2 linked regions of the Victivallis sp. Marseille-Q1083 genome follow. Each later gene encodes a partner of the first gene's protein in a complex. Links are inferred from orthologs where the notes say so. Each region holds a gene or a part of one and is shown in the gene's direction. Other genes may lie near its edges. The genes, in order: tsaE and tsaD.

Region 1 (15,531 bases):
ACGCCCTATTCGACGAAACTGCGGGTGCAGTGGATTCGCGACCTCGGCGTGGCGATGACGCCGTTCAACGCCTATTTGACCAATCTCGGCAGCGAAACGCTGCACGTCCGCATGGACCGGCATTGTTCGAACGCATTGAAGCTGGCGGAATTCCTCCAGTCCCATCCGAAAGTGAGCTGGGTCAATTATCCGATGCTGCCCGGCGGGCAATATTACGATCTCGCCCAGAAATATCTGCGCGGCGGCTCCGGCGTCCTCTGCTTCGGCGTCAAAGGCGGTAAAAAAGAGGGAGAAATCGTCATGAACAACCTTCACCTGGCGGCGATTGTCGTCCATGTGGCGGATGTCCGGACCTGCGTGCTGCATCCGGCCAGCATGACGCACCGCCAGATGGACGAAGCGGCGCAACGGGCGGCCGGCGTGTCGCCGGATCTGATCCGGGTTTCGGTCGGTCTGGAAAACATCGACGATATCATCGCCGATTTCGACGGCGCGCTGAGCAAAATTTAGTTTTTTTACCTGAAAAGCCGCGGGCGGGGACAAGGCATCAGCCGTGCAGGAAACCGAGGCCGGCGGCCAATCGCTCGGCGTTGACCTTTTCCAGCAGCGCGCCATCCCGGGCCAACAGTTTCGTCAACTGGCTTCTGGAGCAGCCGAGCAGCCCGGCGGTGCATTCCAAATCCCACTGCCGCTCCGCCAGGCAATCCAGCAGCCGGGCGCACCACAACGGGTAGCGCGGATTCGACAGGCCGCAGGCAACCGGTTCCGGCGCCTCGGCGGGATGGCAGCGCACTTCGCGGGCGATCAACAGCCGCAGCTTGGCCAATGCCGCCGCCCGGTTGCGATGCTGGCTGCGCTCGGAACAGTCGGTAACACTCAACCCGGTCGGCCGGTGGGTCAACCGGACGGCGCTGGAAGTTTTGTTGCGTTTCTGGCCGCCCCGGCCGGTGCTTTTGAAAAAATCCAGCGTGCACGCCGCCGCCAATTCTTCGTCCGAATCACTCAAAAACCGGTCCCGATCCCGGCGGGTAATATTCATTGGCTGAAATTTTCCTACTTATCCTGCATTTTCGACTTGGTTCTTTTACTATAACAGGCTAAATTACCAAATCAATCTTTTGGAACTCAAAATCGGCTGCGGCAAGCAAGCGGTATTGATCGGAAAAAATCTGGAGATAGAAATTCATGAATGTATTGGTGATTGGCAGCGGCGGTCGCGAACACGTCCTGTGCTGGAAATTGGCGCAAAGCGCCCGGGTCGATAAAGTCTACTGCGCGCCGGGCAACGCCGGAATCAAGCAACATGCAGAATGCGTCGACCTTCCGGTCGACAAACTCGAAGCGCTGGCCGACTTTGCCGTCTCGCATCAGATCGACTTCACCGTCGTCGGGCCGGAAGCGCCGCTGTGCGCCGGCATCGTCGACCTCTTCCGTTCCCGCGGATTGAAAATTTTCGGACCGACCCAGGCGGCGGCCCGGCTCGAAGGCAGCAAAGATTTCGCCAAGGCGTTCATGGTCAAACATCATATTCCGACCGCCCAGTCGGCGACCTTCACCCACCAGATCGGCGCGGTCGAGTATATCGCCAAGCAGTTCGACCGCGGTGCCCGCGGCGTCGTCGTCAAAGCGGACGGCCTGGCCGCCGGCAAAGGGGTGCTGGTCGCCTATGATCCGGATTCCGCCATCGATTTCGTCAGCGACTGTTTCAATGGTGCCTTCGGCTCCTCCGGCAAAAAAATATTGATCGAAGAATGCCTGTTCGGAGAAGAGGCCTCCATCCTGGCGCTGACCGACGGCAAGACGATCGTCCCGCTGGCCAGCGCCCAGGACCACAAACGGGCATTCGACAACGACGAGGGCCCCAATACCGGCGGTATGGGCGCTTATTCGCCGGCGCCGGTCGTCGACGCCGCGATGATGGAACGGATCCAGTCCGAAATTCTGACGCCGTTTTTGAAAGGCATCCAGGCGGATAAACTTGATTACAAAGGCATCATTTTCGTCGGGATTATGATCACCGATGACGGCCCGAAGGTGCTGGAATTCAACGTCCGCTTCGGCGACCCCGAAGTCCAGGCGGTATTGCGCCGCTTCGAAGGCGATTTGCTCGACGTCATGCAAAAGACGGTCGACGGCCGGCTGGACGAGGCGGAACTCCGCTGGAACGATCAGCCGGCGGTCTGTGTCGTGCTCGCCTCCGGCGGCTATCCGGAACATTATGAAAAGGGTTTTCCGATCTTCGGACTCGAGGCGGCCGGCGCCACCGGCGCGATCGTTTTCCATGCCGGCACCGCCGAGAAATGCGGCGAAATCATCACCGCCGGCGGCCGGGTGCTCGGCGTCACCGCGCTCGGCGCGACGATCACCGAAGCGATCGACAAAGTTTACGAGGCGGTAGATTTGATTGAATGGGATGATTGTTTCTGCCGGCGCGACATCGGCTTCCGGGCGTTGGCGCGCCCAAAAAAGTGAACGAAAAAACTTGCAAGCCGGTGCAAGACGGACTATTGTTTACCGCACCAACAATCACAACGGAGAAAATGAGATGATAAAAAGATGGACGTTGCCGCTGCTGGCGGCAGTTTCGCTGTTGGGCATTGCCACCGGCTGCAGTTCCGTGGAGAGCGCTTCGAGTTTCAACGCGCTCGGCGTGGCGGCCACTCCCACCCAGGCGATTTCCCATTTGAATTCGACAATCTACGGGTATTATTTCTTCGGCATTCCGATCCTGACCGGCAGTGTCGGACGCAGCAACAGTTGCGCGATTTTCACCGACACGGTGACGCTGGACAAAGCGCTGCTGCAGATGAACAAGGTCGCCCGGGCGCAGGGCGCCAGCAAGGTGATCAATCTGAGCTCGCGGATGGATTCGAACTGGGTCTGGTACACGCTGCTCTTCAGCTATCGCGAAGTACAAATTTCCGGCACGGCGGTCAAATAACTACCGTTCCGTTCGACCGTTCCTTCCCGGATGACATTTTTCAAAGGATCGTTTGAAAAAAAGGTCGTCCGGGTGTATTTTTTAAGACCGATTTTTGTTTTGTGGCCGGCGGGGCATTTTTCGTTTCGTCGGACATAGTCGATTTATTAGATGCCAATAAGCTCTGGAGGTAATGAGAAAATGGGCAAAAAAATGCAGACCATCGACGGGAATTACGCGGCTGCATACGTCGCTTACGCGTTCAGCGAAGTCGCGGCGATCTATCCGATCACCCCGTCCTCGACGATGGGCGAGTATGCCGACCAATGGGCCAGCATGGGCCAGAAGAACATGTTCGGCGAAAAAGTTGAGGTTGTCGAAATGCAGTCCGAAGCGGGTGCCGCCGGAGCCGTCCACGGTTCGTTGAGCGCCGGTGCGCTGACCACCACCTTCACCGCCTCCCAGGGTTTGCTGCTGATGATTCCGAACATGTACAAGATCGCCGGCGAAATGCTGCCGACCGTCTTCCATGTTTCCGCCCGGGCGCTGGCCGCCCAGTCGCTGTCGATCTTCGGCGACCATTCCGACGTGATGAGCTGCCGGAGCACCGGTTTCGCGATGACGTCGGCCGCCTCGATCCAGGAAACCCATGACCTGGCGATCGTCGCGCATTTGTCCGCTCTGCATAGCGAAATTCCTTTCCTGAGCTTCTTCGACGGTTTCCGTACCTCGCATGAAATCCAGAAAATCGAACTGCTCGATTACGCCGATATGAAATCGCTGCTCGACATGAAGGACGTCGAGCGGTTCCGCAACCGCGCTTTGCGTCCGGAAGCGCCGTACGCCAAAATGGCGGCGCAGAATCCGGACGTCTACTTCCAGGGCCGCGAAACGACCAACCGGCAGTACGCCGACCTGCCGGCGACCGTCCAGCACTATATGGATGAGCTGGCCAAAGTGACCGGCCGGCAACTGCACCTCTTCGATTACGTCGGCGCTGCCGATGCCGAGAATATCATCATCGCGATGGGTTCCGGCTGCGAAACCATCGAAGAGACCATCGATTACCTCAACGCCAGGGGCGGTAAATACGGCCTGTTGAAAGTCCGTTTGTACCGGCCGTTTTCGGTCGACTACTTCCTCAAGGCGCTGCCGAAGAGCGTCAAACGCATCGCCGTGCTGGATCGCCTGAAAGAGCCGGGCTCGCTGGCCGAACCGTTGTTCCTCGACGTCCAGAGCGCGCTGGCCGGTTCCGATATCAAGGTGATCGGCGGCCGCTACGGTCTGGCGAGCAAGGAGTTCACGCCGTCGATGGTCAACGCCGTCTACCAGCACCTGGCCGGCAAATGCACCCACAATTTCACCGTCGGCATCAACGACGACGTCACCCATCTCTCGCTGCCGATCACCGAAGAGATCATCTCCGAACCGACGGACGCCACCAGTTGCATGTTCTGGGGACTGGGCGCCGACGGTACGGTCGGTTCCAACAAGAACTCGATCAAAATCATCGGCGACAATACCAACAAGTACGTCCAGGCCTACTTCCAGTACGACTCCAAGAAATCCGGCGGCATCACCATTTCCAACCTGCGTTTCGGCAACAGCCCGATCAAGTCGGAATACGCGGTGACCAGCCCGAACTTCGTCGCCTGCCACAACGCCGCTTACATCGGCCGTTACGACATGCTCTCCGGCATCAAGGAAGGCGGCACCTTCCTGCTGAACAGCGAACTGCCGGCCGATAAAGTGTTCGCCAGCTTCACCCGCGACATGCAGGAAACCATCATCAGGAAGCAGATCAAAGTCTATACGATCGATGCGTTGAAGATTTCGATGGCGGCCGGCCTCGGCGCCCGGATCAACACGGTCATGCAGGTCTGTTTCTTCGCGCTGGCCAACATCATCCCGCAGGATGAAGCGATCGGCTATATCAAGAAAGCGATCGAAAAGACCTTCAAGAAAAAAGGCGACGAAGTCGTTGCCAAGAATATCAAGTGCGTCGACAACGCGCTGGCCAACCTGGAAAAAGTGCCGGTGCCGGCGACGGTGGAAGCGATTACCGAATCCTACAAGGCTCCGGTCCTGATCAGCGAAGCCGCCGGCGTTTTCGCCAACACGCTGATGAAGCCGATTATCCACCAGCAGGGCGACGCCATTCCGGTTTCGGCGATGTCCTACGACGGTTCGATGCCGACGGCGACCAGCAAGCTGGAAAAACGCGGTATCGCGCCGATGGTCCCGCAGTGGGATTCTTCGAAGTGCATCCAGTGCAACCAGTGCGTCATGGCCTGTCCGCACGCCGTGATCCGCGCCAAGCAGATCCGGCCGGAAGACCTGGCCGGCAAGCCGGCGACCTTCGAAACGGTGCCGTCCAAGACCAAGAACAGCTCCAATTTGCAGTATCGCATTCAAGTTTATTGCGAAGACTGCACCGGCTGCGGCGTCTGTATCGAAACCTGCCCGGCCAAGGAAAAGGCGTTGAGCTTCGTTCATCTGCCGGATGCCCGCAAGGCCGGCCAGGACGAAAATGCCGAATTCTTCGAGCAACTGCCGGACAATCTGACCGAAGGCGCTTCGATCGATACGGTCAAGGGGTCGCAGTTCCTGATGCCGTATTTCGAATTCAGCGGCGCCTGCGCCGGTTGCGGTGAAACGCCGTACGTCAAGCTGGTTTCCCAGTTGTTCGGCAACCGGATGATCGTCGCGAACGCCACCGGCTGTTCGTCGATCTACGGCGGTTCGTTCCCGTCGCTGCCGTACTGCAAAGACAAGTCCGGCCGCGGTCCGGCCTGGGCGAATTCGCTCTTTGAAGACAACGCCGAATACGGCTTCGGTATGCGCATCGCCGTCGACACCAACCGCAAACAGTTGATGTCGCTGGTCAAGCGGGCGCTTGAACTCGGCGTCTGCTGCGACGAATTCAAAGGTATGCTGGAAACGGCCGCCGCCAATTTCGACAAGACCGATGCCGATGCCATCGCCCTCCAGAACAAGATCGGTGAAATCCTGCCGAAGGCGATCGAAAAGAGCGAAGGCGAACTCAGGGACGTCCTGTCCAAGATGTTCGAGCTCAAAGATTACTTCGTCGACAAATCCGTCTGGATTCTCGGCGGCGACGGCTGGGCCTATGACATCGGTTTCGGCGGCCTCGATCACGTCGTCGCCCAGGACCGCAACGTCAACATCCTGGTGCTGGACACCGAAGTGTATTCCAACACCGGCGGCCAGGCTTCGAAATCCACGCCGATCGGCGCGGTGGCGTTGTTCGCCGCCGCCGGCAAACGGCTGACCAAGAAAAATCTCGGATTCATGTGCATGAGCTACGGCAACGTCTACGTCGCCTCCATCGCGATGGGCGCCAACCGCCAGCAGACGCTGAAGGCGATCCAGGAAGCGGAAGCGCACCAGGGTCCGTCGATCATTCTGGCCTACGCGCCGTGCATCGCCCACGGGATCAAGGGCGACATGCGGATGAGCCAGGTCGAAGAGAAACGCGCCGTGGACGCCGGCTACTGGCCGCTCTACCGGTTCAACCCGAACAATGCGGAAAAACCGTTCACCTGGGAAACCAAGGAGGCAACTCAGAGCTTCATGGACTTCATCAAGAGCGAACGCCGTTATGCATCGCTGCAGAAGGTCGCCCCGACCGAAGCCGATGAGGTATACGCGGAGGCGGAAGCCGATGCCAAACGCCGCATGGAATTCTTCAAGAACCTCGGCAATCTGATGTAATCGGAAACGATGGCGGAGGAATTGCCAATTTCTCCGCCGCCTTGAAAAATTCAAAGCGTAAAAGGAGATGGCAATTCTTCTTTTACGCTTTTTCATTTTCAGAGGTCTGAACGTCAACGCCCACTTGAAGGCATGAGTACGGCGAAGCCGAACGGAATGCCGCAGAGCCGGGGCCTCCGAAAAGTACCCTCTGCTTGGGGCGAATGCCCAAAGTTCCGAGGCCCGGGGCCGAAGGAAGGCAACTTTTCGGGGAAACAATTGGAGGTCACTATGTATAAAATTCGCCGCGCCACCCTGGAGGACATCGAAGAAATCGCCGCAATCATCGCGGACAATTTCGACCGGGCGATGCCGGAACACTCGTTGCCGGTACGGGAGTTCTGCAAACAACATTCCAGCGCCGACCGATTGCGGCAGGAATTCTCCTGGCGGGAGATGTATGTGGCCGGCAACATCGCCGGCCACCTCGGCAGCACCGGTTCGCTGGTGGATTTCGGCCGCCAGGGCCACCCCAGAATCTGCCTTTCCAATTTCTTCGTCCGGCCGGAGCTGCACGGCAAAGGGCTGGGCAGACAACTGCTGCATTTCCTGGTCGATACGGCCAGACAGCGAAAACTCCGGCAATTGCAGGTGCCAAGCAGCCGGACGGGGCTGGAATTTTATCGGCACTTCGGCTTCACGGTTGATGCCGTCCAACCGCCGGAAGACGTCGCGCTGGAAATCACCTGGATGACCAAGGTGTTGTCCTAACGGGGAATTTTACCATTCCGGTTTCAGAGGGCGCTTCGGATGGGATCGTGCAGCGATGTTGGGAGGATACGCCCGTTTTGGGGATTTTCTTCGTTCCTCATTGTTGCCGGCAGTGATTTTTTCCGGAGATTCATTTTCTTTTTGCCGGGAAACGGGGTATATTTTACGAAGTTTTTTTTAACAGCGGGATAACCACATGCAATTCAGACCATGTATCGATTTACACGGCGGCAAAGTCAAACAAATCGTCGGTTCCACCCTGACCGATGACGACAGCAGCCTGACTACCAACTTCGAGTCCGGACACGACAGCGCCTTTTACGCCGAATTGTACCGGCGCGACCAATTGGATGGCGGTCACATCATCATGCTCGGGGCCGGCAACGAAGAGGCGGCCCGCCGTGCGCTGGACGCCTGGCCGGGTCATTTGCAGGTCGGCGGCGGCATCCGCGCCGGCAACGCGGCCGAATGGCTGGACCGCGGGGCGTCCCAGGTAATTTTGACCAGTTACATCTTTGCCGACGGCGAACTGAAACGCGACAACCTGCAGGAAATCTTCCGGATTGCCGGCCGGGAAAGGCTGGTGCTCGATTTGAGCTGCCGGAAACGGGAGGACGGCTACTATATCGTCACCGACCGCTGGCAGAAATTCACCCGCTGCAAAATCGACCGGGAATTGCTGCGTTTCCTGGCCGATTACTGCACGGAATTTTTGATCCACGCCGTCGACGTCGAAGGCAAACAGGCCGGCATCGACACGGTGCTGCTGCGGCAGATGGCGGAATACTCGCCGATCGACTGCGTTTATGCCGGCGGCATCCGCACCCTGGAGGACATCGAACAGATCCGGCAGGCCGGTCACGGCAAAATTCATTTCACCGTCGGTTCCGCACTGGACCTGTTCGGCGGTCCCCTCGCCTATTCGGCGGTCGTGCAGGCGGCCTGGCAGGAGCGCTGATGGCGGACGAACTGCAACTGCTCCGCGAAATTCTGCCGACGCTGCGGCAACGGCCGGACGTCGTCGTGCCGCCGGGCGACGATTGCGCCGCCATCGACTCCGGCGGCACGGAACTGCTGCTGGCGGCGGTCGACCAACTGATCGGCGACGTCCATTATTACCGACAGCGCACCGAGCCGGAGCGCATCGGCGCCAAGCTGCTGAAGCGCAACTTAAGCGACATCGCCGCGATGGGCGGCCGGCCGGCCTGGGCGTTGCTGACGCTGGCGCTCGGCGGCGTTTCCGACGACTGGCTCAAGCGCTTCTATGCCGGCCTGGAAGCATGCGCCCGCCGGTATAACGTGGCAATCTGCGGCGGCGACCTGGCCGCGCTGCCGCCGGGCATCGAAGGCGAAGTCGGCACGCTGACCATCCTCGGTCAAGTTGAACGGACCAAGCTCTGTCGCCGGACGGCCGCCCGCGATGGCGAATTACTGCTGGTAACCGGCGAACTCGGCAATTCGCTGGCCAGCGAGCACCATCTCGATTTCCAGCCGCGGCTGGCCGAAGGCGCTTTCCTGGCCGGAGACTTCACCCGCTGCATGATGGACATCAGCGACGGCCTGCTGCTGGATGCGCAGCGGCTGGCCGAACAATCGAAAACCGGTATCGTACTGGATACCGAAGCGCTGCCGCTGCGCTCCGGCGCCGACACCGGCATGGCGCTGGGCGACGGTGAAGATTACGAACTGCTCTTCACACTGCCGCCGGAACAGTTGGAAACCTTGCAAAACCGCTGGCCGTTCGCTACTCGTTTGAGCGTCATCGGCCGGATTGCCGGCCAAAGGCCGGGAACCGTTGTCGACCGTTTCGGCAACCACCTATCAAACAAAGGAAATTCAGGCTATGTCCACTTTCAATGACGTGACGGAACTCATCAGCCGTTCAGAGCAGGAAACCGAAGCGTTCGCTTCCCAACTGGCCCGCCGGCTGCCGCGCGGCACCGTACTGGCGCTGCACGGCAATCTCGGCGCCGGCAAGACGGTCTTTTCGCGCGGTTTCGCCCGAGGCCTCGGCATTACCGAACCGGTTTCCAGCCCGACTTACACGATCATCCAGGAATATCCATTGCCGGAGGGCGGCTATCTGTTTCATCTTGACCTCTACCGGATCGAAAACTCCCGTTCGGCGCTGGCGTTCGGCGTGGACGAATATCTCAACGATCCCGGCGCGTACGCACTGGTGGAGTGGTCGGAACGGATCGCCGACATCCTGCCGCCGGAAACCCGCCGCCTGACCATCGAACAGCTCGACGACACCAGCCGTAAACTTTCGCTGCAATCATAAATCTGTCTCGCCGCGCCGGCAGTTTCGTTCACAGTCCAGCGTCCAAGTATCGACATTCAGTCCCGGACAATCTAGGCGGCAACTTTGTCGAAGCGGCCGGGATATGAAATCTCCCGGTTCTGCCTGAATGTTGCACAAATCTCATGCCATCAAGAGGAGAATAAAACAATAACAAATTGCATTACAATATTTTACGCCAAATATAATATTGAGTTCTACCCATAACAAGGTGTCGCACTGCAAGCCCTGCCTTACGTCGCCTCAAGGTATTTTCCCTCAAGTCCTATTTGCTGTCTGCTGCATGATATTCTTCTTACTCCGCGATATCTTCGTTCCAGACTGCCGGATTTTCAGCAATATATTCTCTCATCATCGCGATCAATTCCGGCTGGTTGACAATGGTCACGTCCACACCACGCGAACGCAAAAAATCTGTTTCTCCGGGAAAATTCACATCTTCACCGATTACCACTTTCGGAATTTTATACAACGCAATCGCTCCCGAACACATAATGCATGGTGAAAGCGTCGTATAAAGCGTGCATTTCCGGTAAAACGCGGCCGGATGTCGCCCCGCCTTAGACAATGTGTCGATTTCGCCATGCAAGGTTGGATCTCCCGATTGCACCCGCCGGTTGTGGCCGCGCGCGACAACCACACCACAATGAACCAAAACGCCTCCGATGGGAATTCCTCCCTCATGCAATCCCAGAAGCGCCTCCTCATAGGCCACCCGTAAAAATTGATCCATGTTTTCTCCTTCACGATTGATTGAATTTTATGCGAGGTACAAATTTTTTACAGAAAATCTGCTCAAATTGCCCAATCGGGTTCCCCTTATTTCCGGTTGGGCAAATAATTGCTGGCAGGCCATCAGCTCGGGACTCCCCTCCCTTCAATCAGATCCTCTCTTATCATGCTATTATACAGCATATCTTTTCTTTTACAATTTCGATTCAACCTCGTTTCCAAAATCATCGGTTATTTCCCAGGATTCCTGCCGCTCCAGCGCCACGCTTCATCGCCGGTTTGGGGGCGGAGATATTCCAGGTTGTGTCGTCAATAGCTACTTTGCAATCCAGGATGATTCCATGTTGGTCTATCAGCAGGGATCCTTTCAAGCCGTAATAAAACATCGCTTGGGCGGCCCATATCCATAGGCAGCGCTCCCTTTAAGGAGACGGCAGCAATTCACTCGACGGAAGTTGCAACCCGGCATGGGAAAACCATCTGCGATACAGATTTGACTACTGGACGGAAGAAGGCACTTACGCAAATCTTCCCGAATCTGTTGTTTCAATTTCCAGAGATTCGCCGCCTACCACAAAAAGGTGATTCGGGTTCCAATGATTTCGAAAATAACGGCGAATCGCTTTGGCTTCGTCTATACCTATTGATTCGCCGACGATCTCCCTGGCGATTACTTCCGCATCTGATAATTTCGGATGCGGCCACGGCGTCTCAAGGTTTTTTCGCTTTTTTTCAGCATGTCGTCTACCAAACAGTATACTTCTGTGATATAGTCTTCCGGGAGCATGTTTGGGAGCCCTTTTGATTTGTCTGTTGTTATCCAAATTTAAACCCAAACCTGCTTATGTTCAATTCTCATTCAAAAAAGCTTACACATGGCGTGAATTACTTAAATGATATCAATATAGGAGATAATATAGAAGGGGTCGATCTTAGTGGTGGATATCTCCAAATGATAGACTTATTGCCATCAGACAAACAAACGGCAGGAGCGCTTAGTCCCTCAGGAGTCCATGAAAGGAGTATTGTATGGCTGAAAAAATGAAAGATGTTCTTTTTGAATACATTCAACAAGGAAAATTTGAAAAGGCGAAGCAGTTGATTCGTCAATATCCTTATTGCCTGAATCAATTTGCGGATGACGAATATGGCTCCACAGTGTTACGTGCAAGTGTTGCGAACCATTGTCCGGTTGAATTTATCGATTTTTTAAAAGCGATGAACTATGATTTCAGCTTGAAAAACAATAAAAATAATTACCCTCCCTTATTGTCTTTTCCTGTTTTTCTAGATGAAGATTTATGTCAAAAGATGGTTGAAGTCGGTTGCCGTCTGACTCCCTGGGAAGAGGCTTGTTTTATTATTTCTTACTTTAGAAATCAGAAGGAGGATCAGCTGGATTCATTATTGAAAGCACACCCTGAAATTGCCGGAATGACAAATTCGAATGGAGAGAATCTACTGTATATAAGTTTGCGCTTGCAGAAGTTTTCCTATGCAGAATTATTGTTGCCATTCAGTGCATTGAATATTATTACCAGCAGGAATGAAAGTTTATTTGGAGGACTGGGTGGAAGTTATGGCATACTCTCTTTGGGTTCAAATGAAGAAATAAAGAATTGGTATGAGCGTTTGGATAAGTTGGGCTGCAAACGGTTGCCGGCAGAACAGTTGTTTCATTTTATTAATTACGGAAATTTTGATGCGGCCATTGCTTATTTACGGGAACATCGTTATCTGGTGAATGGGTATATACATAATTGTTGTTCTGTTTTTCATAACGTCGTTTTTACATGTGCCAAATATAATTTGGACGTGTCTTTGATTCAAGAGTTTATTGATCTTGGAGTTTTCATCAATATTCCTAACTACGATGGCTATACTCCGATATTTTCAGCCAGTCGATCGCAAAGCGTTACAGAGTTACTGATAGCAAATGGTGCGAATGTCAATATAGCATGCGGAGCTGGTGATAGGCCATTACACACTGCAGCGAGGGACCGCAGTGAAGCAATTTTTTCTTTGATCGAAGCAGGCGCTGAAATAAATGCGGTAAATAACTACGGTTATACGCCGCTTGATCTATTGAATCAATATGATGATTTCAGGGAACATTTTAAACTCAAGAAGAGAATGAAAGCCTTGGGCGCATTATCAGGCAAAGAAATAAGAAAGATGTCAAAACGATGACGTGACCATCGGTATGTCGAATAAAGCAACGAATTCGAATATCCGGAAGATGAGGTGGTACGATTAACCGAAATCAATGCGGTTAGAGTAAAGAAAGTGACGACGCAGGAGAACGGGTTGGTTACGAAGGAAGAATTGTTCAACAGTGACGGCACCGCCGGCAACGTGACGACTTACACTTACGATCAGTTCGACCGGTTGAGCACAATGACTGAAAAGCGCGGCGCGACGGTGGTGAATACGCTGGCCAACAACAGCTATGACGCGAACGGCAACGTGCTGATGCGGACGGTAAACGGGCAGTCGGTCAGCATGGCTTACGACAATCTGAACCGGCTGTATAATTATCTGCTGCCCGGGAACCGGATCGTCAACTATGAGTTCCATCCGACCGGCGAGTTGAAGAAGGGGTCGGGTGCGGAGACTTACACGCAGGAGTTCAGCTACAACAACTTCGGCGGCATGTCGACAATTCAAATGTTATGGGATTTACTTTTTACTTGGTTTCCAGGGGAAACTGTTTATCGAATTTTTCATAGAAATTTTGATATTTCAGAGGCTCGCGTAGAGGGCGAAGTGATGGATATTTGGCAGCAGGAAGTGCACTACTACGGTTACCGTTATTACGCCCCCCAGCACGGCCGGCGGATCAGCCGTGAGCCAATTGAGGAAAATGGCGGCATGAATTTGTACGGCTTTGTCGGAAATAATCCTTTAAAATATCACGATATTTTAGAGCTATATTTAGTACCGTCAATCGGATAGACTAAAGGAATTTATGAATAATGATTTATAAACGAGAAAAAATTATCATTATAGCAGGAGTAACAATAGTTCTTCTGGTTATCTTAGCTGGATATATTCGCATGGCCATTATGCGTATTCCTGTTAAAGAAGTATCTGGATTTGAATATATAAATTCTGATTGGAATAAAAGTGAGACACTGTATTTTTCTCATGGAGAGACAGGAAAAGCCAGATTGATTACAGCTCCAATTGATTTTAAGAATGAAAATTATTTTTATATGAGATTTCTTTATACAGATAGTTGGAGAAAGTTTCTTTGCTTTGAAAAAGACGGTCAATTTTTCTTACAGTTATTCAGTAAGCATATTTTGGCAATCTATAAAGTTGAACCAAATTCGGAATTTGCATTAGAATTAAAAGAAATATATGATAATCAAAAGAAGGATTATGAACTCCGCAAGGATGAAATTGAGGATTGGAAACAAGAGCGTGAGAAATATATAAAAATGTATCAGAAAAATGATGAAGGAAAGTAATAAAGGAATAATTCTATTCTGAATGTAAAGCAAAATCAGCGGATCAAGACGACGCTGGCGGACGGCAGTTACTGGGATTATGCGTATGACAATTATGGACAGGTGATCAACGCGGTGCGCAAGAATGCTTCCGGAGGGATTGCCGGGCAGTCGTTCAATTACAGCGATTATTTCGGGCGCTTTTGGGGAGAGTATTCCGCTTTCTTCAGGGCATGGTTATAATGCGTCGGCCGAGGCCGCTTGACGGCAAGTTTCATTTCCGCAAGAGTTTCCGCCCAAGCACTATGCCAGATTTCGATATCCAACGGTGTTTTGATTTCGAGACAAAGCCGCTTCAAGGTCCAATGCACCCGTTTCCCATTTGCATTTTTGTCGCTTTGCATCAATGACGCTGAAAAATGTCGGTACGGCCAAACGGGGTTGTCCGGTTGTGGCCGGCAGTTTCAATTGCCGGTCGGAGCCGCCGCGACAATGGAAAATCAACGTTTCGTTATAGTTCCCAGCCTGGCGGCGCACCGTCAAAGTTCAGCTCAATCATGCTGTTTGCCGGATAACGTTTCAACCTCGAGCTTGATAATCGCGACGGCCGCCAGCGCCCCGGCCGCGAATCTCCAATCCGTTCGTTCGGAATAATGCGCCATAATGGCGCGCAACGCCGCCGTTTTCTCCGCGTCGTCCTCGACAAGCGATATGATTCCGGTACCGACAACGCTTCGATAACCGAACGAAAATTGACACGCCTCGTCGCGAACGTGAAGCTGATGGCGGCAATCCAATTCGAAACCGGCATACCGATTGCGTCGAATCAAATCGATTTTCCGCCCCTGTGCCGCTCCGTGAAAATAGAACAGTCGTTGCCGGCCTTTCCGCACATAGCCGAAATTCAACGGGACAATATACGGCCTGTCGCCATCGATCAAAGCGATCCGGCAGCAGTCACATTGTTCGATGATCTCGTCAATCAGTCCGCTGTCCGTCACTTCCTGGAGTCGTTTTCTCACCCCTCTCCTCCCATTGGTTCATGAATTCGATTGAATTCCTGCGATAAAGCACATTTCCCAGGACAATTCATTTCGATGGCTTTTTCGTAAAGTAAAATTTCCTTTCATTCTTTACAAGCCAATTTTCGTAAAAAACGCCACAATCCAGAAAAAGCATTGCCGTCTCCCACCGCATCGAATCAGCCTGGAACGCGACCTTTACAGGTTGCGTTTCCGGCAATTGCCAGGGGGCGCAGCGACAGGCAGGAGCGGAAAGCGGGAAAGCGGACGGCGCGAGAAAATACGGAAGAAAGATACCGGCTCAACTTTCGATAACAAGTTGAACAAGACGACTCTTGCGGTTGTCTGATGGAATAGAGGAAGTTGCGTCGGCGAAATGCCATACAATTTAAAGATGGATTGAATACGGAATTTACTTTTTCTTGAATCGGTGTATAGTAACGATGTAGTCTGAATTGAATCCGACAATGCCATAGAGGAATTTTCTTTGAAATTAAAAACGTCCGTACCGCTGTGTACCATGTTACGGGATGACCCCCAAGGAGAATGTACACTCAGCTTGTTGCTCGAGCTCATCAACCGCAATGACGATTATGAGCGGATCGGCGATGAGATGTT
Region 2 (15,403 bases), 3.3 Mb from region 1 along the record:
CCATCGCTATTCGCGCAGCATTCCGGGCACCAATATTATCGCCGCGCCGGAAGCGCCTCCCAGGCCGCAGCGGGACGGGGAAAATTACCGCTATCCGGTGATGACCGGAGCCGGGCCGTCGCCTTATCGGCTTCAGGCCTCCGCTTTTCGGATCGACGCGACGGCAGACAAGCTCACCGTCAGCGCCTTTGCGCCGGACGGCAACTGCTTCGACAAAGTCGAGATCGCCAATGACGGCACCATCACCGAGCTGCTCCCGCTGCCGCATTTCGGTCAGCAGGAAAAACTGGACTGAAGACCGGGAAATCCCGCTGATTCGCCCGATAAGAATTTCAGCCCGCCTGCCGATTCCGCCGACCCGGAAAGTATCTTTTGCACTGTCTTTCGGCGCGGGCCTCTTCGTTGCGGCCCGCAGAATTGAAGCCGGCCCTGCCGCCTTCGGCAGAATTGCGGCAAAATCGGGCAACATCTCCGCCGCCGGAGGCGGCTTGTCATGATTGCAATCTCCCGGCGCCGATAAATGAAGCGATATTGCAGGTACCGGCAGTAAGCGCCGGAATAGCGCTGCCCGCCGGCCCGCGCCCGGACACGCTCCGGGGCGGGCGGGCGGGTGGCTTACGGCTCGACAAAGCGGCAATAATCGCCATCGACCCGGCCGCCGCCGTCCAGATTCGGCTGAACAAAGATCTGCAGGGTCTTGTCGCTGTCACCCTGGTAATAGATCACCTTCATGCGGTGCAGTCCGGCCTCCAGCAGAATCCGGCCATAAGAGGTCGGCCAGGCCCAGCGGGAGGCGTCATGATTGACCACCATTTGATCGCCGATATAGAGGACCGAACCGTCGTCGGAATTGACGGTGAACGCATAATTCCCTTTGACCGGCGCGTAGAAGAAGCCCTCATAGACAATACCGAACTCATTTTCCGGCAGGCCGGCCAAATTGATATTCGGGCCGTTGCCGACAGTCTGCAGCAGGAATTCGCCGTTGCGGTCGACTTCCGCCGCTTCGTTGAATTTGCCGGCATAGACCGTCGCCTGCAGACCGTGCGGTAACTTGTCGGCTTCCACCGCCGACAGATCGGCCGGACGCGGCGTCGCTTTCTGCAGCTTCGAAGTGCTCAGGACTCCCCAGCCGGTGTTCGGCAATTTGATCCGGCGGTTGAAGGTCGTATCGGCGGTAAAGACGATATCCTCACCGGCGTATTTCTGCGCCGTCGCCGATTCGCGGGGATCGCTGCCGTCCAGCGTATAGTACAATTCATACCCTTCCGGGACCTCGCCGTAATTGACGACGAACCGCTCATCGAACAGAAATTCCTCCGGCATCTCCGGCGCCGCATAACGCGCTGCGGCTTTCTGCGCATCATAATAGCAATAATGCTGCATCATCCGCTGCTGGAAATCCGGAAAATTCAACCGTTCCGGCGGCGTCCAGGCCACTTCCGCCAGCGCCGCCAGCCGCGGCAGCAGGGCATACTGCAGGCGGGGATACTTATAAATATGCTCGCTCCAGAAATTGGCCTGCAAACCGATGATGTGCTTTACCAGTTCCGGCGGCAAACCGAAGGTCGGATCCATCGCATAGACCCGCTGCATGGTAACCAGGCCGCCGCCGGAGGTCGGCTCTTCCGGCCCCTTTCCCTGCGCATAGTCGAAATAGAGCTGGGTGAAAGGCGCCATGATGGCATCATTGCCCTGTTTGGCCGCCTTGATGCCGCCCATGTCCGCCCGCCAGCCGGTCACCGTCGCCTTGTCCGGCAAACCGCTCTCGACCAGGTCGTCCCAGACGATAATTTTCCGGCCGTGTTCTTCCCCGAACTTAACCATCCGGTCCATGAAATAATGCTTCAGCGCCTTGGTATCACTCAATCCGTTGTCCGCCATTCGCTTCTGGCATTTCGGACAATTCTGCCAGCGAACGGTCGGACACTCATCGCCGCCGATATGGATGTATTTCGACGGAAACAGCTCCAGTACCTCCGTCAATACATCGGTCAAAAAAGTGAACGTATCTTCGTTGCCGGCGCAATAGATGTCCTCCGACACGCCCCAGGTCGTCCAGACATGGTAGGGGCCGCCGGTGCAGCCGAATTCCGGATAAGCGGTCAGCGCCGCCGAAGAGTGTCCCGGCATTTCAATTTCCGGGATGATCTCGATCTGCCGTTCTTTGGCATAGGCGACGATGTCGCGGACCTGATCCTGCGTGTAAAAGTGCGGACCGTAGGGATTGCCGTCAATCCAGCCCCATTCCTCGGATTCACCGCGTACGGCGGCGATTTCCATCAATTTCGGATACTTCTTGATTTCCAGCCGCCAGCCCTGATCGTCGGTCAAATGCCAATGCAGCCAGTTGAGTTTGTAGAACGCCATGAGGTCCAGCACTTTTTTGACTTCATCGGCAGAGATGAAGTGACGGCAGACATCCAGCATGATGCCGCGGTGCGCCATGTTCGGACGGTCGACAATTTCAGTCTGCGACAACTCCAGAGTACCGGTTTCCGGATTCCAGCCTTCGTACCACAACTGCCGGACCGTCTGTGTTCCCCAGAACAGTCCGGCCGGAGTCTGGCCTGTCAATTTGATGCCGTCCGGCCCGATCGACAATCGATAGGCTTCCGGATTCTCATCAAAATCCTCCAGCGCCAATTCGATCTTCAACTGTCCCTCCGCCGCCTCACCGACCTTCAAATCGAGCTGGCCGGCCAGCAAATCAGCTATCCTGACCATCTCGTCCGTCGCCTCCGCCGCCAAGCTGACAACCGGCAGCTTCGCTTTCTGCCAAACGACATTTCCCGCTCCAGCGTGCGCTTCCGCCACCTGCGGAATCACCCGTACCGTCTCCGAAACTTCGGCTTCAACGGAAAACATCCCCAAGGCAGCAACAACACATATTGTTGATTTCCAACGCCAATTCATCCGGTTTACCTCCATGATTAAAGGTGTTTAGTAAATCGATTAACCAATTCATGGGCTAAATATATTGAAGGATCTGGAAAAATGCAAGGCTCTTCCCGATAAATGATGGGAAAAAGATTGAAAAATTTTTGGGGCGGCGTTGAAACCGCCCCCGACGGCACACCGTCAATCAATCGCCGGTGCGTTTCGGCCGGGCAATTTTCAGCAGCACGCCGCCGGCCAGGGCGGTGAAAGGCGCCACCAGAATCAGCCCGAGACTGCCGATCAATGTCTTGACCACTTCGGAAGCGACATACGGATAATTCAGAAAATCCGTCAGTCCGACGCCCTGAGCGGCAAAGGCCATGATCAACGTCAGATAGCCGCCGGAGTACGCCAGCAGCAACGTCGTCGTCATCGTTCCGACCACCATGCGGCCAATCCGGAAACCGGAACCGATCAAGGCGCGGCGGGAAATATCCGGCTTGTGCTGCACCACTTCGGTCATGCCGGCGGCGACATCCATTCCCAGGTCCATGACCGCCCCGGAAGAGGCCAGAAAGATCGCGCCGATGTAAATATCGGTCAGATTCAGGAATTCGTATCCGGAAAAATAGAGCGGCTGGGCATAAGGCATCACCGCGCCGTTGATTTTGAAGAGATGGGTGAAGCCGATCGCCATCAGGCAACTGGCCAGCACGCCGAGAAACGAGCCGAGAAACGCCGTCACGCCTTTGGCATTCAAGCCGGCGACGATGAAGATGATCGCCGCCGACAGGATGGAAACCGCCAACATGCAGATCAAAATCGGATTGTACCCTTCCAGGCACAGCGGTACGACAATCTGCCAGATGACCTGGCAGGCGAAAATGAAAGAAATCAGCGCCTTGAGGCCGGTAAGCCCGCCGAACAGCAACAGGCACAACGCGAACAAGCCGAACAACCACAGCGCATTGCCGATCCGGTAGTGCTCCTGCGCATTCACCACCGTCGTCGCCGCCTCGGAGCCGTGCCGGATGGCAACCAGCGCGATATCGCCGACCTCGAAAAACTTGTCGAGATCGGGCTGGCCGCGCAACAGATTGTGGGCCTGGAATACCTGGCCGCGCCAGGAGCCGTCGAGGATTTCCACTTCGAGCATCTGCTCCCCCACCGCCAGCGGGCCGTGGCGGCCAACCAGGCCGTCGTCGACTTTCGTCACCCGGCCGCGCACTTTCTCGCCTTCGTCCGGCGCGGCAACCGCCGGTCCCAATTTCAGAAAATTGAGCGCGACGCAGATCAGCACAAAAAAGGCGATCATCACCAGATCGCCTTTTTTGCCCCTGAGACAATCAGAAAATTTCATGACCGTTCAGTTGATTTTTTCGACCATCGGTTTCAACCGTTTGGCGATATCGGTGTTGTCGAGCATGCTGGAAAAACTCTCGGCATTTTTGCCGTAAGCCGATGTCGCCACCGGCAATGCGGTATGATCGAAAGAAGTCCAGCCGACACCGGCCTTGTTGTTCAGCACATGGGTGATACTGCCCGTCAACGGATCATAACCGCCATAAAGCAAATGAGGATCCTGGCCGCTCGGCATGCTCTGGTCGCCCATCGACCGGTTGAAGGCAGCCTGCATTTTCTGCTCCTCAATGGCGCTGACCATCATCGGATCCTGCTCGTCACCGTCGAACTTCAAACCGAAATATTCAGTGATCAGCGGTTTGGCCTTGTCGAAGGAGAAATCCGCTTCTTTTTTCTTCGCATTGAAGACATTGAGAAATTCGATAAACGAGATGTTCTGATGCTGCAGCCGTTCGAGATAGGACGAATAAGCGGTGCCGGCAAATCCCAGCGCCAAGCCGCCGGTTTCATGGTCGCCGGTCACGACGATCAACGTGTCGTCCGGATGCTGCCGGGCGAACTGGTAGGCTTCATTGACCGCATCGTCAAAGGCGCACAATTCATGGATCACCGCCGCCGCATCGTTGGCATGACAGACCCAGTCGATCTTGCCGCCTTCGACCATCAGGAAGAAGCCGTTGTCGTTGTCGAGGAAATCGATGGCCTTCCTGGTGAAATCGGCCAGCGAGATATCTTCCGGCCTGGTATCGATCGCATAGGGCAGCGCATTGGAGTCGGCCAGCCGCGGCGCCACCGCCAGAACCGGACCGGCCGATTTCGAATTCAACGTCATCAATTGCGCTTTGTCGCGAATGACGTGATATCCATTCTCTTCGGCAACCTCAAAGACATTGCCGTGGAATTCCTTGGTATTTTTGCCGTTTTCATCCAGGAAACCGCCGCCGCCGAAGAAATCGAACCCGGAATTGATCAAATCCATCGCGATATTGTAATAATCGCCGCGGCTGGCGTTATGGGCGTAGAAGGCGCCCGGCGTCGCGTGGTCCAGCGACACGCTGGTGACAATGCCGACCTTGCGGCCGTTCTTGTGCGCCAGTTCGGCCACCGACTCCAGCGGCTTGCCGGCCGGGTCCACCCCGAGATAACCGAAATTGGTCTTGCTGCCGCAGGCGATCGCCGTGCCGGAAGCGGCGGAATCGGTGATAAAATGGTTCGCCGCGTAGGTCGTCGTCACCCCCTGCGATTCAAACGCGTTGATCAGCAATCCCTTGTCATTGACCACCTTCTGGTACTGCTCGGTCACCATCCGCTGCGGGATCGACATTCCGTCTCCAATGAACAGAAAAACATACTTGACCGGCTTGACCGGCTTGACCGCCTCGCCGTTGTCCGCATACGCGCTGGAAGTCCATCCGGCCAACGCCATCGTCGCCGCGACGGCCGCCCACATTCCCCGCCGAAAATTCAACATCGTCATTATCCTTACTTTTATGCGTTTATGAAACGATATTTTCCAGGTTATTCCGCCGTTTCACCGGCCGCTGCAATTTCCGGTTGCTTTTCGCCGGCCATATTGAAAAACGGCATGAACGGAAACCAGCCGTTGGTGTTGAAATTCAACAAACCGAACTGATATTCGGCATTGTCGTTTGAATTGTTGAACAGGCCGATTTGAATGCCGCCCTGGTTGCTGAAGTTGAAAAACGCCAATTGCACGCCCGACATGCTCTTTTCGGCAAAATTCGCCCAACTGAACTGCATGCCGTCCACCGTCTTCGCCCAGCTCGGCCCGACCAGACACCATTGGAAACCGTCGATGTTGGCAGTCGTGCTGCCGGTAATGCCGATCTCGGCGCCGTCCACCAGTCCGTTGCCGGAAGAGATCGGCAATCCCAGTTTCAAGCCCTCCACCGTCGAATCCACCGTCGAATCCGGCACGCCGAACCAGTAACTGACCTGGAACGATTCCGCCGCAGTCGCCGAGACCGCTCCCAAAGCCGCCAGCAAAGCGGCACAAACCATCTTCTTCATCTGCAAAATCCTTTCGCTATTCCGAAATATTATCCATCAATGTAACCCCTGAAACGACTTTTTCAATCCCGTTTCGTCGACAAACCCGGTTGCTTCCGGCCTTTCCGGCCCGCGCCCACCGGTCACCTGGTACCGAAAATCCGGTCGCCGGCGTCTCCCAGCCCCGGCAGAATATAACCGTGTTCGTTGAGCCCGGCATCCAGCGCCGCCGTATAAATCTCGACCGTGTCGCCGAAGTGGTCCTTCAGCGTTTCCACGCCTTCCGGCGCGGCGAGAATGGTGATCAACTTCAAATTTCCGACATTCTGCTGTTTCAACGCCGTCACCGCCTTCACCAGCGTATGACCGGTCGCCAGCATCGGGTCGACCAGCAGCACCTGGCATTCGGCAATATCCGGCGGCAGTTTCCGGTAATACTCCACCGCCTCCAGCGTCGCCGGATCGCGGTAAAGTCCGATGATGCCGGTTTCGGCGTCCGGAATCAGCGCCTGCACCCCCTCCTCCATCGCCAACCCTGCCCGTAAAATGGTGACACAGCAGACCCGACCGGCCAACCGCGTCCCGCGGCATTCCGCCAGCGGCGTCTGAACGATGGTCACCTCCGTTTCCCAATCCGCCGTCGCCGCATAAACCAGCAACCCGGTAATCTCGCGCACCAGGCGGCGGAATTCGGTTTTGGAAGTCGTCGTACTGCGCAAACGCGTCAATTTGGCCTGCACCAGCGGATGTTTGACCACCTGAATCATAAAGCAATGGCATCCTTTTTCTACTGCTTATTTTTAAAATATCCCGACTTTACCGAAAAGGCAATTGAAAAACTGCTAGAAAACAGTTTGATTTTCTCCGTTTCCGATAGCATATTGTTGACCGGGAGGAGAACATTATCGTGGTAAAAAGAGTTATTTTCATCCTTTTGGGCTGTCTGTTCCTGCTTTTTCCGGAACCGGGAAACGCCGACGAAGCGGCCGGACGCCGTAACGATGTCGTCGAAATCGCCGATGTCCCGCTGGTGCCGCCGGCGGAACTCAAACAGGATCTTCACCGCGACGCCCGGCAGCTCCACAATTGGTTTCTGCATGAAAAAGAGGCGCTGCTGGTACTGGCCGTCGGCAGCGCCGTTTCCATCCTGGTCGGCGTCTTGCTGAGCCTGGCCTCGCACTGGCTGATCCGGCGGCAGATCGACCGGCACCGGCGCCTCTCGCTGCGCTGGCAGCTGTTCGAAGCACTGGCCGGTCCGCTGGTCCTGCTGCTGGTGGTCGTCAGTTGCTTTATTTTTCTGATGCCGCTGCTGGAAGCGCAGAACCAGCGTTTTTATCCGTTCGATTTGAAAATGTTTTTCGCTTCGCTGGCCCTGATTGTCAGTTGGGGCGTCTTCCACCTCATCGACGTGCTGGACCGCGTCATGCATAAGGTGGCGCAGCGCACCGACAACAACCTCGACGACCTCCGGGTCGACATCATGCGGAAAAGCCTGAAAATCGCCATGCTGATTCTGATCATCCTTTTCATCGGCCAGGGTATTTTCAACATCGACCTGACGACGCTCGCCGCCGGCGCCGGCGTCATCGGCCTCGGCATCGCCTTCGCCGCCAAGGATTCCCTCAGCAACTTTTTCGGCATCATCGTCATCATCGCCGACGAACCGTTCCGGGTCGGCGACCGGATCATGATCAACCAGATCGACGGCATCGTCGAACAGGTCGGCTTGCGCAGCAGCCGGATCAGAACCGCCAGCGAAAGCGTCTACGTCATTCCGAACAGCGTCTTCATCTCTTCGCCGATCGAAAACATCAGCCGCCGCGGCGTCATCCGCTATGTCTTTTCGATCGGTTTGACCTATGACTGCAACCGGGCGGCGATCGAAAAAGCCACCGCTCTGCTGCATCAGATCCTCGACGATTTTCACGGGCCGGACGCCGAGGAATACAAGCCGCGCATCTATTTCGGCAACTTCGGCGACTGGGCGTTGAGCATCAAAGTGATCATCTGGTTCAAAACCGCCGATTTCGTCGTCGAAGAGGCTTACCTGCATGAACTGAACCTGCTGATTCTGGAGAAATTCGCCGAAGCCGGCCTGCCGATGGCCTTCCCGACCAACACGACCTATCTGCTCGGATCGCCGCAGCAACCGCTGGCGATTCAAACCGAACCGCCGGCTTCGGCGTCCCGAATGCCGCCGGATTGATTTTCCGGGGATCGGGCGCTATATTAAGCGGATGATCTTCAATCCTACTATATTTTTGAAAGCAGTCGTCTTATGAGCCTGATCTTGGGAATCGAATCGAGTTGCGACGAGACCGCCGCCGCCGTCGTCCGCGACGGTTATGAAGTATTGTCCAGCAGTGTGGCGTCGCAAATCGCCAGTCACGCCGTCCACGGCGGCGTCGTCCCGGAACTGGCGGCCAGGGAGCACCTGACCGCCCTGCAGCCGGTGCTGACCGAAGCGTTGACCGCCGCCGGCATCACGATGGCCGAACTCGACGCCGTCGCCGTCACCAACGGCCCCGGCCTGATGCCGGCTCTGCTGGTCGGGCTGAATTTCGCCAAAGGACTGGCGGCCGGCCACCACAAGCCGCTGATCGGCATCAACCATTTTCTCGCCCACATCTACGGCGCCTTTCTGGAGGACGGCGCCGGCCAACTGGAATCCCCGTCCAGTTATCCCTTGCTGGCGCTGGTGGTTTCCGGCGGCCACACCTCGCTGCTGCTGGTCTCCGCCGACGGTCAAGCCAGACAGATCGGTTCGACCATCGACGACGCCGCCGGCGAAGCGCTCGACAAAGCCGCCAAACTGCTCCGCCTCGGCTATCCGGGCGGACCGGTGATGCAGCGGACCGCCGAAGGCGGCGACGGCAATCGTTTCCACTTCCCGCGGCCGCTGACCGGCACCGCCGGCAAAGCGGTGCCGCCCGAACATAAATATAATTTCAGCTTCAGCGGCGTCAAGACCGCTTTGCTCTATCATGTCCAGAAATACGCCGACGCCGACGGCAGCCTTCCGGCCGGGCTGCTGCAAGATACGGCGGCAAGCTATCAGGAAGCCGTCGTCGACGTGCTGGTCCGCAAAACGCTGGCGGCGGCGCGTGATTTCAAAGTCCGCACCATCGTCGTCGCCGGCGGCGTCGCCTGCAACGCCGTGCTGCGGGAGCGTTTCAACCAATCGACGCCGAATCATATACAGCTGCGGCTGGCGCAGCGCAAGCACTGCACCGACAATGCGGCGATGGTCGCCGGTATCGGCCACCACTATTTCAAGCGTCGGCTCTTCTCGGCGCCGGGTATCGATGCATTCGCCCGGCTGCCGGTCATCACCGAAGTGGTCTTCGTCGATGCCGCCGGAGCCAGACAATGAAGCGGCGAACCGGTTTGATTTTCGATCTGGACGGCACGTTGATCGACTCCCGCGGCGATTTGACCACGGCCGTCAATTTGATGCGGAAAAGTTACGGCCTGCCGCCGCTGCCGGTCGACCGGGTGGTTGCATTCGTCGGCAACGGAATCGGCAGCCTGGTGCGGCGCGCCGTCACCGACGCGCCGGATTTGGCGGAAGCGGAGGCGATCGACCGGATGAAGCAATTTTATCTGCAGCACCTGCTGGACCAGACATGCCTCTATCCGGGGGTGAAAGCCGGATTGACGGCCTTCCGCGCCGCTGACATCCCGCTGGCGGTATTCACCAACAAGCCGGAAGACGCCACCCGGACCATCCTGGCCGGTCTGGGCGTCGGTGAATTGTTTTCGGCGATCGTCGGCAGCGGCGGCAAATTTCCGTTGAAACCGGCGCCCGACGGGCTGCTGCATATCGTTCGCGCCCTGCAGATCGAACCGGCCGCCAGTTGGATGTTCGGCGATCATTACACCGATCTGGAAGCCGGCCGCCGAGCCGGCCTGAGGCGCTGCCTGGCCCGATACGGTTTCGGGGAGCCGCGGATGGAGCAGTTCGACGCGGCAGTCGATTCGTTCGCCGACTTTCAAACGCTGGTCCTCGCCGCGAATTGATTCGGAACAGTCCGGTTTTCCATCGAAAACTCCGGCCGGCGGAACCGCCGATTATTTTTTGTAAAACAGGTTCGAGCGATTATTTTAAAAATAAAAAATACAGGCAGCTTATGAGAAAGATTTTTAACCGCTGTTTTCCGGGTCTGGGAGTCGCACTGCTGCTGGCCGGCTGCAGTACCGAGATGACGGTGGAGGAAATCGGCTGGCGCCGCAACACCTCGACCGGTTACTTCAATCATATTCACGGCGACGACATTCTGTCGAAGGATGCGGTGAATTTTCTGACTTCCAGCCGGCTGGCCGATACATTCGACGACACCCCGGCCGATATCATCCGACTGCTCGACCAGATTTTCCGCGACACCCGTGAACGGCGTTATCTGGAAATTCTGACCGACCTCTGTTATTACCAGGCGGACCGCAGCGGCAAGGCGGACGAAGCGATCAAATTCTACATGTCGGCGGCCTATTACAGTTATCTTTACCTGTTCGGTCAGAACCTCTATCCGGCCGGGGTTTCCGAATATCAGCCGCAAACCTTCCGGATGACCCGTTTCTACAACGCCTCGGTCATGGCGATCTACGAATACCTCAGAGCCAAACAGATATTCGGCACCGATTCCTTCCAACTGCCGACGGTCGCCTCCGGCGGGGTCGTTTTCCTGCCGATTGACGGGCACTTGAGCGTATCGCCGCAAGAACTTTCCGACGGCCTGCTCTGCGCCGATTTCCAGGCGAAAAATGTTTTGACCTTCAGCTATCAATTCGGCCTCGGGGTGCCGTTGATCTTCACCCCGCGCGAAGAGTTTGCTCTGACCGAGGAGCGGGTTTTGTTCAACCAGACCTTCCCGGCCACCTTGTTCCTCCGCTTTTCCAACGATCAGGACCATCTCAGCGTCCAGCCGGAACTGTGGGATCCGCTGACCCGGGAATCCCTGTCCGTCGCCGACCGCAAAGTTCCGCTGGAATACGATCTGACGACGCCGCTGGCTTACTTCATGCGCCGTCCCACCTTCGCCGACAATATCTGGTACATGCTCAACCCGGACGCCTCCCAGGCGGTCGAAGGCTTGTATCTGTTGACGCCGTACGATCCGGATAAAATTCCGGTGCTGCTGGTGCACGGTTTGATGTCCAATCCGCGCACCTGGGCGCAATTGATCAACACGCTGATGGGGGACATCCGCATCCGCGACAACTATCAATTCTGGATGTTCACCTACTCGACCGGCAATCCGATCATCTACTCGGCCCAGCAGATGCGCAAAGCGCTGCGGGAATGCTACGAGGAACTCGACCCGGAAAACCACAACCGGGCGCTCCAGCAGATGGTGCTGATCGGCCACAGCATGGGCGGCCTGCTGGCCAAGACGATGATCAAGGACAGCGAGCCCGAAGCGCTGGAACCGCTGCTCGGCCGCCCGCTGGCGGAAATCACTTCAGAGCTGGCGCCGGAACAATACGCCTTCCTGCTAGAGATGTTCGGCTTCAAGCATCTGCCGTTCATCCGGCGGGTAATTTTCATGGCGGTGCCGCACCGCGGGTCGGATATGGCCACCTGGAGCATCGTCAAATGGACCACCCGGTTGATCACTCTGCCGCATGAATTCGTCCAGACGGCGCTGGCGCTCTCCGAAAAATTGCTGGCGAAATACGATCTCATCGAAATGGAACAGGACCCGGTCTATCTCCGGACCGGCATCGACGGCCTCGACCCCTCCAACGACTCTCTGCAATTGATCGACGAACTGCCCTTTACCGCCGGCATTCCCTACCACTCGATCATCGGCAATTACCGGGCCGCCGGCATTCCGGGCGGCTCGGACGGCATCGTCCCCTATTCCAGCGCCCACCTTGACCATGCAGCAAGCGAACTGATCGTCAAATCCGGCCACAGCGTGCAGGCCACCTCCCCGGCCATCGAAGAAGTGCGCCGCATCCTGCTGCTGCACCTGCGGGAAAATGGCCGGCTGCCGGCCATCCCGGAAAGTTTCGCTTCCGACCTGCTGCTGAAATCGACGGCGGACGATCATGAAAAGTAACCGGCGGCTGCGTCACATTGTCCTGCGCCTCGGCGCTTTCACGATTCGTCACCTGAGATTGCTGGTGTCGCTCCTGCTGCTGCTCGTCTATTCCCTGGCGGTACTCTGGTGCTGCGGCGCGTTATATTACAGCAACTTACCGACGCCGGGCTGGCGGCTGGCCGGTGCCATAGCGTTTTTCATCATCGCCGTCGCGGCCTGGCGGCTGCCGAAACGGTTCCGGTATTACGCCGCACCGGCCCTGCTCCTGGCAGTCATCGTCTACTGGTGTCTGATTCCGGCGTCCAATGACCGCGACTGGCAGCCGTCGGTCAGCCGCAATCCGGCCGCCGAATTTTCGCCAACCCATCCCGGATTGGTGACGATCCGCAATATCCGCGATTTCCGCTATCGGACGGAAGAGGATTTCACGGTGCGTTACCTGGACGCCGATTACGATCTGTCGACCGTGCAATCGCTCGATTTCATCGTCGTCCACTGGGACGGCCATCAGGCGATCGCCCATACGATGCTGTCGTTCGGCTTTGCCGACGGCCGGCGGCTCGCCTTTTCGGCGGAAACCAGGCTGGAAAAGCAGGAAACCTACAGCACCTTCAAAGGCATTTACAAACAGTTCGAAATTCTCTATATCATCGGCACCGAAGAAGATCTGTTCGGCCTGCGCACCAATTACCGGCATGAACAGCTCTATCTATATCCGACCAGCAGTCCGCCGGAAACGGCCAGAATCATCCTGACCGATTTGCTGGAGCGCGTCAATGCGCTGCGCGATCATCCGCAATTTTACAACTCGTTGACCACCAACTGCACGACTTCACTGCTGCCCAGTCTGCTGAAAGTGTTTCCAAACGCCAAATTCGACCTGCGCATTCTGCTGAACGGCTTCTCCGACCGCTATGCGATGGAATACGGCTGGCTGGTCAATCCGGATCGGGAACCGTTTGATCTCTACAAAGCCCGCCATCTGGTCAACCGCCAAGTCGATTTCCTGCCGGAAATTCCGGACGATTACTCCGAGCGGATCCGGGCGGCCAAATAACACTTCGGCGCCGGCCGCAAGGCCGCGGCTCAATCGAAGTCCGGGAAACCAGACGGCACCGGGCTGTCACTGCCAAGTGACATAAGGCCGGGCCGACAGCGCCGCATTGCTGTAACGCCGATCGCCGGAAACCTCCGCGCCGGCCCATTCCGGCATCGGAAAGGCCGTCTCTTCCGACGGCAGCTCGATCTCCGCCACCACCAGTCCCCGGTTGTTCCCGTCGAAAACATCGACCGTCCACAACCTGCCGCCGACCATCACCGGATAACGCACTTTGCTCACCAGCCTGTCCCGGCAGAACAGCATCAACATTTCCCGGGCGTCCGTTTCCGGAATCTCGTATTCGAATTCCTGGCGGCGAATGCCGCAATGACCGCCTTTCAAGGTCAGAAAACCCCGCGTTCCGGCTACCCGGACCCGGACGGTGTGCTCCGGAGTCACCGATACGTACCCCTGCAGCATCGGCACCCCCGCGCAGGCCGTGTCGCGCCAGGATTCGCCGTCAACCAGATATTTCCGTTCAATTTCCAAGGCCATCGCCGTCCGCTCCCCTTTTTTTTCGTCAATCGCCGAAACCGACGCCAAGCTCGCGGGCGCTGTTCATCCAGGCGTGGTCCGCCGGAACCACTTTGCGCCGGCCGGCCACCGCTTCGATCGGCACCAGCTCGGTTTCCTGGCCGCGCACCGCCACCATCATGCCGAATTGTCCACGCAGAACGGCCTCGGCGCAGGCGCTGCCCAACCGGGTGGCCAACAGCCGGTCACAGCAGGAAGGCTTGCCGCCCCGCTGGAGGTGTCCCAGAATCGTCACCCGGGTTTCCAGCCCGGTCAACGCTTCCAGTTGCCGGGCCAGCTCAAAGATTTTATTGCGGCTGTCGGTTTCGAACTTCACCAGTTCCGCCTTGATCTCCGCTTTGGCTTTTTTGTCTTTTTCTTCCTCTTTGCGCTTCAGCAAGCGGGTGTACTCCGCGAACTTCTCCCTGGCATAGGCCCCCTCCGCCACCGGGACGATACTGAACAGTTTGCCTTCCCGCGAACGGGACAACAGCGTTTCCGCCACTTTATTGATATCATAAGGAATTTCCGGAATCAAAATCACGTCGGCGCCGCCGGCCAGACCGCTGCCCAGCGTCAGCCAGCCGGCCCGATGGCCCATAATTTCCACCAGCATGATCCGTTTGTGGCTGCTGGCGGTCGAATGCAGACTGTCGATTGCGCTGGTCGCGACATCCAGAGCGGTATCGAAGCCGATCGTCGTATCGGTCAAGGCGACATCGTTGTCGATCGTCTTCGGCAATGTGACGATGTTCATGCCGGCCTTTTTCAGCAGCAGGGCACTCTTGTGCGTTCCGCCGCCGCCGATGCAGATCAGGCCCTCCAACTGGTGCTTGCGGTAATTCTCCAGAATGGCGTCGGACATGTCGATGAAAGTACGGCCGACCGGCATCTTGTTCGGTTTGTTGCGGCTGGTTCGCAGGATCGTCCCGCCGACGGTCAGAATGCCGGAACAGGTCGCCTCTTCCAGCATCATCGTCCGGTCGAACGCAATCCCCTCGAAACCGTCCCGGAAGCCGATCAGGCGGTAATTGTGATGGTTCAGGATCTTACCGATCGCCCGGATAGCGGCGTTCAAGCCCGGACTGTCGCCGCCGGCGGTCAGGATGCCGACACATTTTGCCATTTACTCTTCTCCTGTTTTATCATCCGACGTAAACACCTTCAGCTCCGTCAGCGGAGAGTGGCTTTCATTTTGCGCCAGAGCCTTGAAATACTGATACGTATTGTACTGACTGCGGCTGGCGGTATGCTTCGGCGGCAGAAGTCTCGTATAATTGCCGTTGCCCAGCAGGCGCCTCGCCTTTTCGTGATCGTTCAATTGGATTTTCAGCACATCCATTAATATACGCTGCAAACGCGCATCTTCAATCGGAAAGAGCAATTCAATCCGCCGGTCGAGGTTGCGGACCATCCAGTCGGCGCTGGACAAATAATATTCCGCATTGCCGTTATTCCGGAAATAAAAGATCCGGCTGTGCTCCAGATAGCGGTC

The links.
Region 2: the proteins of tsaE (region 1) and tsaD are in contact, whole or in part, in a crystal structure (PDB 6N9A), measured with the Thermotoga maritima proteins. The link is inferred for Victivallis sp. Marseille-Q1083 from one-to-one orthologs. Residues at the interface, in WP_004082108.1 of Thermotoga maritima: Leu37, Gly38, Lys46, Lys57, Val59, Lys60, Ser61, Thr63, Phe64, Thr65, Leu66, Met67, Val69, Pro71, Tyr82, Arg83, Leu84, Asp86, Asp88, Phe89, Asp93, Ile128, Asp130, Glu131, Arg134; in WP_004082750.1 of Thermotoga maritima: Cys10, Asp11, Arg49, His50, Leu82, Gly84, Gly135, Gly136, Glu154, Thr155, Leu156, Asp157, Asp158, Ser159, Glu162, Asp165, Lys166, Arg169, Leu170, Tyr175, Lys213, Thr214, Leu217, Tyr218, Gln221, Arg222, Asn324.

What each region holds. Positions count from the first base shown.
Region 1 is NZ_CAHJXL010000001.1:3,422,118-3,437,648, reverse strand. Bases 7,970-10,968 are described here. They hold tsaE (tRNA (adenosine(37)-N6)-threonylcarbamoyltransferase complex ATPase subunit type 1 TsaE), read left to right. Parts: upstream 7,970-9,248; coding sequence 9,249-9,689; downstream 9,690-10,968. Other genes in these bases: HWX74_RS14130 (nucleoside deaminase), read right to left, coding at 10,003-10,440; thiL (thiamine-phosphate kinase), read left to right, coding at 8,363-9,265; hisA (phosphoribosylformimino-5-aminoimidazole carboxamide ribotide isomerase), read left to right, coding at 7,970-8,363. Also shown: HWX74_RS14175 (O-acetylhomoserine aminocarboxypropyltransferase/cysteine synthase family protein), read left to right, coding at 1-510; purD (phosphoribosylamine--glycine ligase), read left to right, coding at 1,186-2,472; HWX74_RS14160 (hypothetical protein), read left to right, coding at 2,546-2,941; nifJ (pyruvate:ferredoxin (flavodoxin) oxidoreductase), read left to right, coding at 3,122-6,655; HWX74_RS14150 (GNAT family N-acetyltransferase), read left to right, coding at 6,926-7,405; more of hisA, read left to right, coding at 7,602-7,969; HWX74_RS14125 (ankyrin repeat domain-containing protein), read left to right, coding at 11,469-12,629; HWX74_RS14120 (RHS repeat-associated core domain-containing protein), read left to right, coding at 12,684-13,394; HWX74_RS14115 (hypothetical protein), read left to right, coding at 13,415-13,912; HWX74_RS14110 (pyridoxamine 5'-phosphate oxidase family protein), read right to left, coding at 14,443-14,913; HWX74_RS14105 (ATP-binding protein), read left to right, coding at 15,473-15,531. UniProt on the Escherichia coli protein: Required for the formation of a threonylcarbamoyl group on adenosine at position 37 (t(6)A37) in tRNAs that read codons beginning with adenine.
Region 2 is NZ_CAHJXL010000001.1:87,322-102,724, forward strand. The notes cover bases 7,707-10,577. They hold tsaD (tRNA (adenosine(37)-N6)-threonylcarbamoyltransferase complex transferase subunit TsaD), read left to right. Parts: upstream 7,707-8,530; coding sequence 8,531-9,625; downstream 9,626-10,577. Other genes in these bases: HWX74_RS00320 (mechanosensitive ion channel family protein), read left to right, coding at 7,707-8,458; HWX74_RS00330 (HAD family hydrolase), read left to right, coding at 9,622-10,272; HWX74_RS00335 (triacylglycerol lipase), read left to right, coding at 10,383-10,577. Outside these bases: HWX74_RS00290 (metallophosphoesterase), read left to right, coding at 1-295; HWX74_RS00295 (family 20 glycosylhydrolase), read right to left, coding at 616-2,916; HWX74_RS00300 (YibE/F family protein), read right to left, coding at 3,086-4,195; HWX74_RS00305 (alkaline phosphatase), read right to left, coding at 4,247-5,713; HWX74_RS00310 (hypothetical protein), read right to left, coding at 5,761-6,273; upp (uracil phosphoribosyltransferase), read right to left, coding at 6,396-7,019; more of HWX74_RS00320, read left to right, coding at 7,160-7,706; more of HWX74_RS00335, read left to right, coding at 10,578-12,314; HWX74_RS00340 (DUF4105 domain-containing protein), read left to right, coding at 12,304-13,353; HWX74_RS00345 (CYTH domain-containing protein), read right to left, coding at 13,420-13,890; HWX74_RS00350 (6-phosphofructokinase), read right to left, coding at 13,916-15,034; ppk1 (polyphosphate kinase 1), read right to left, coding at 15,035-15,403.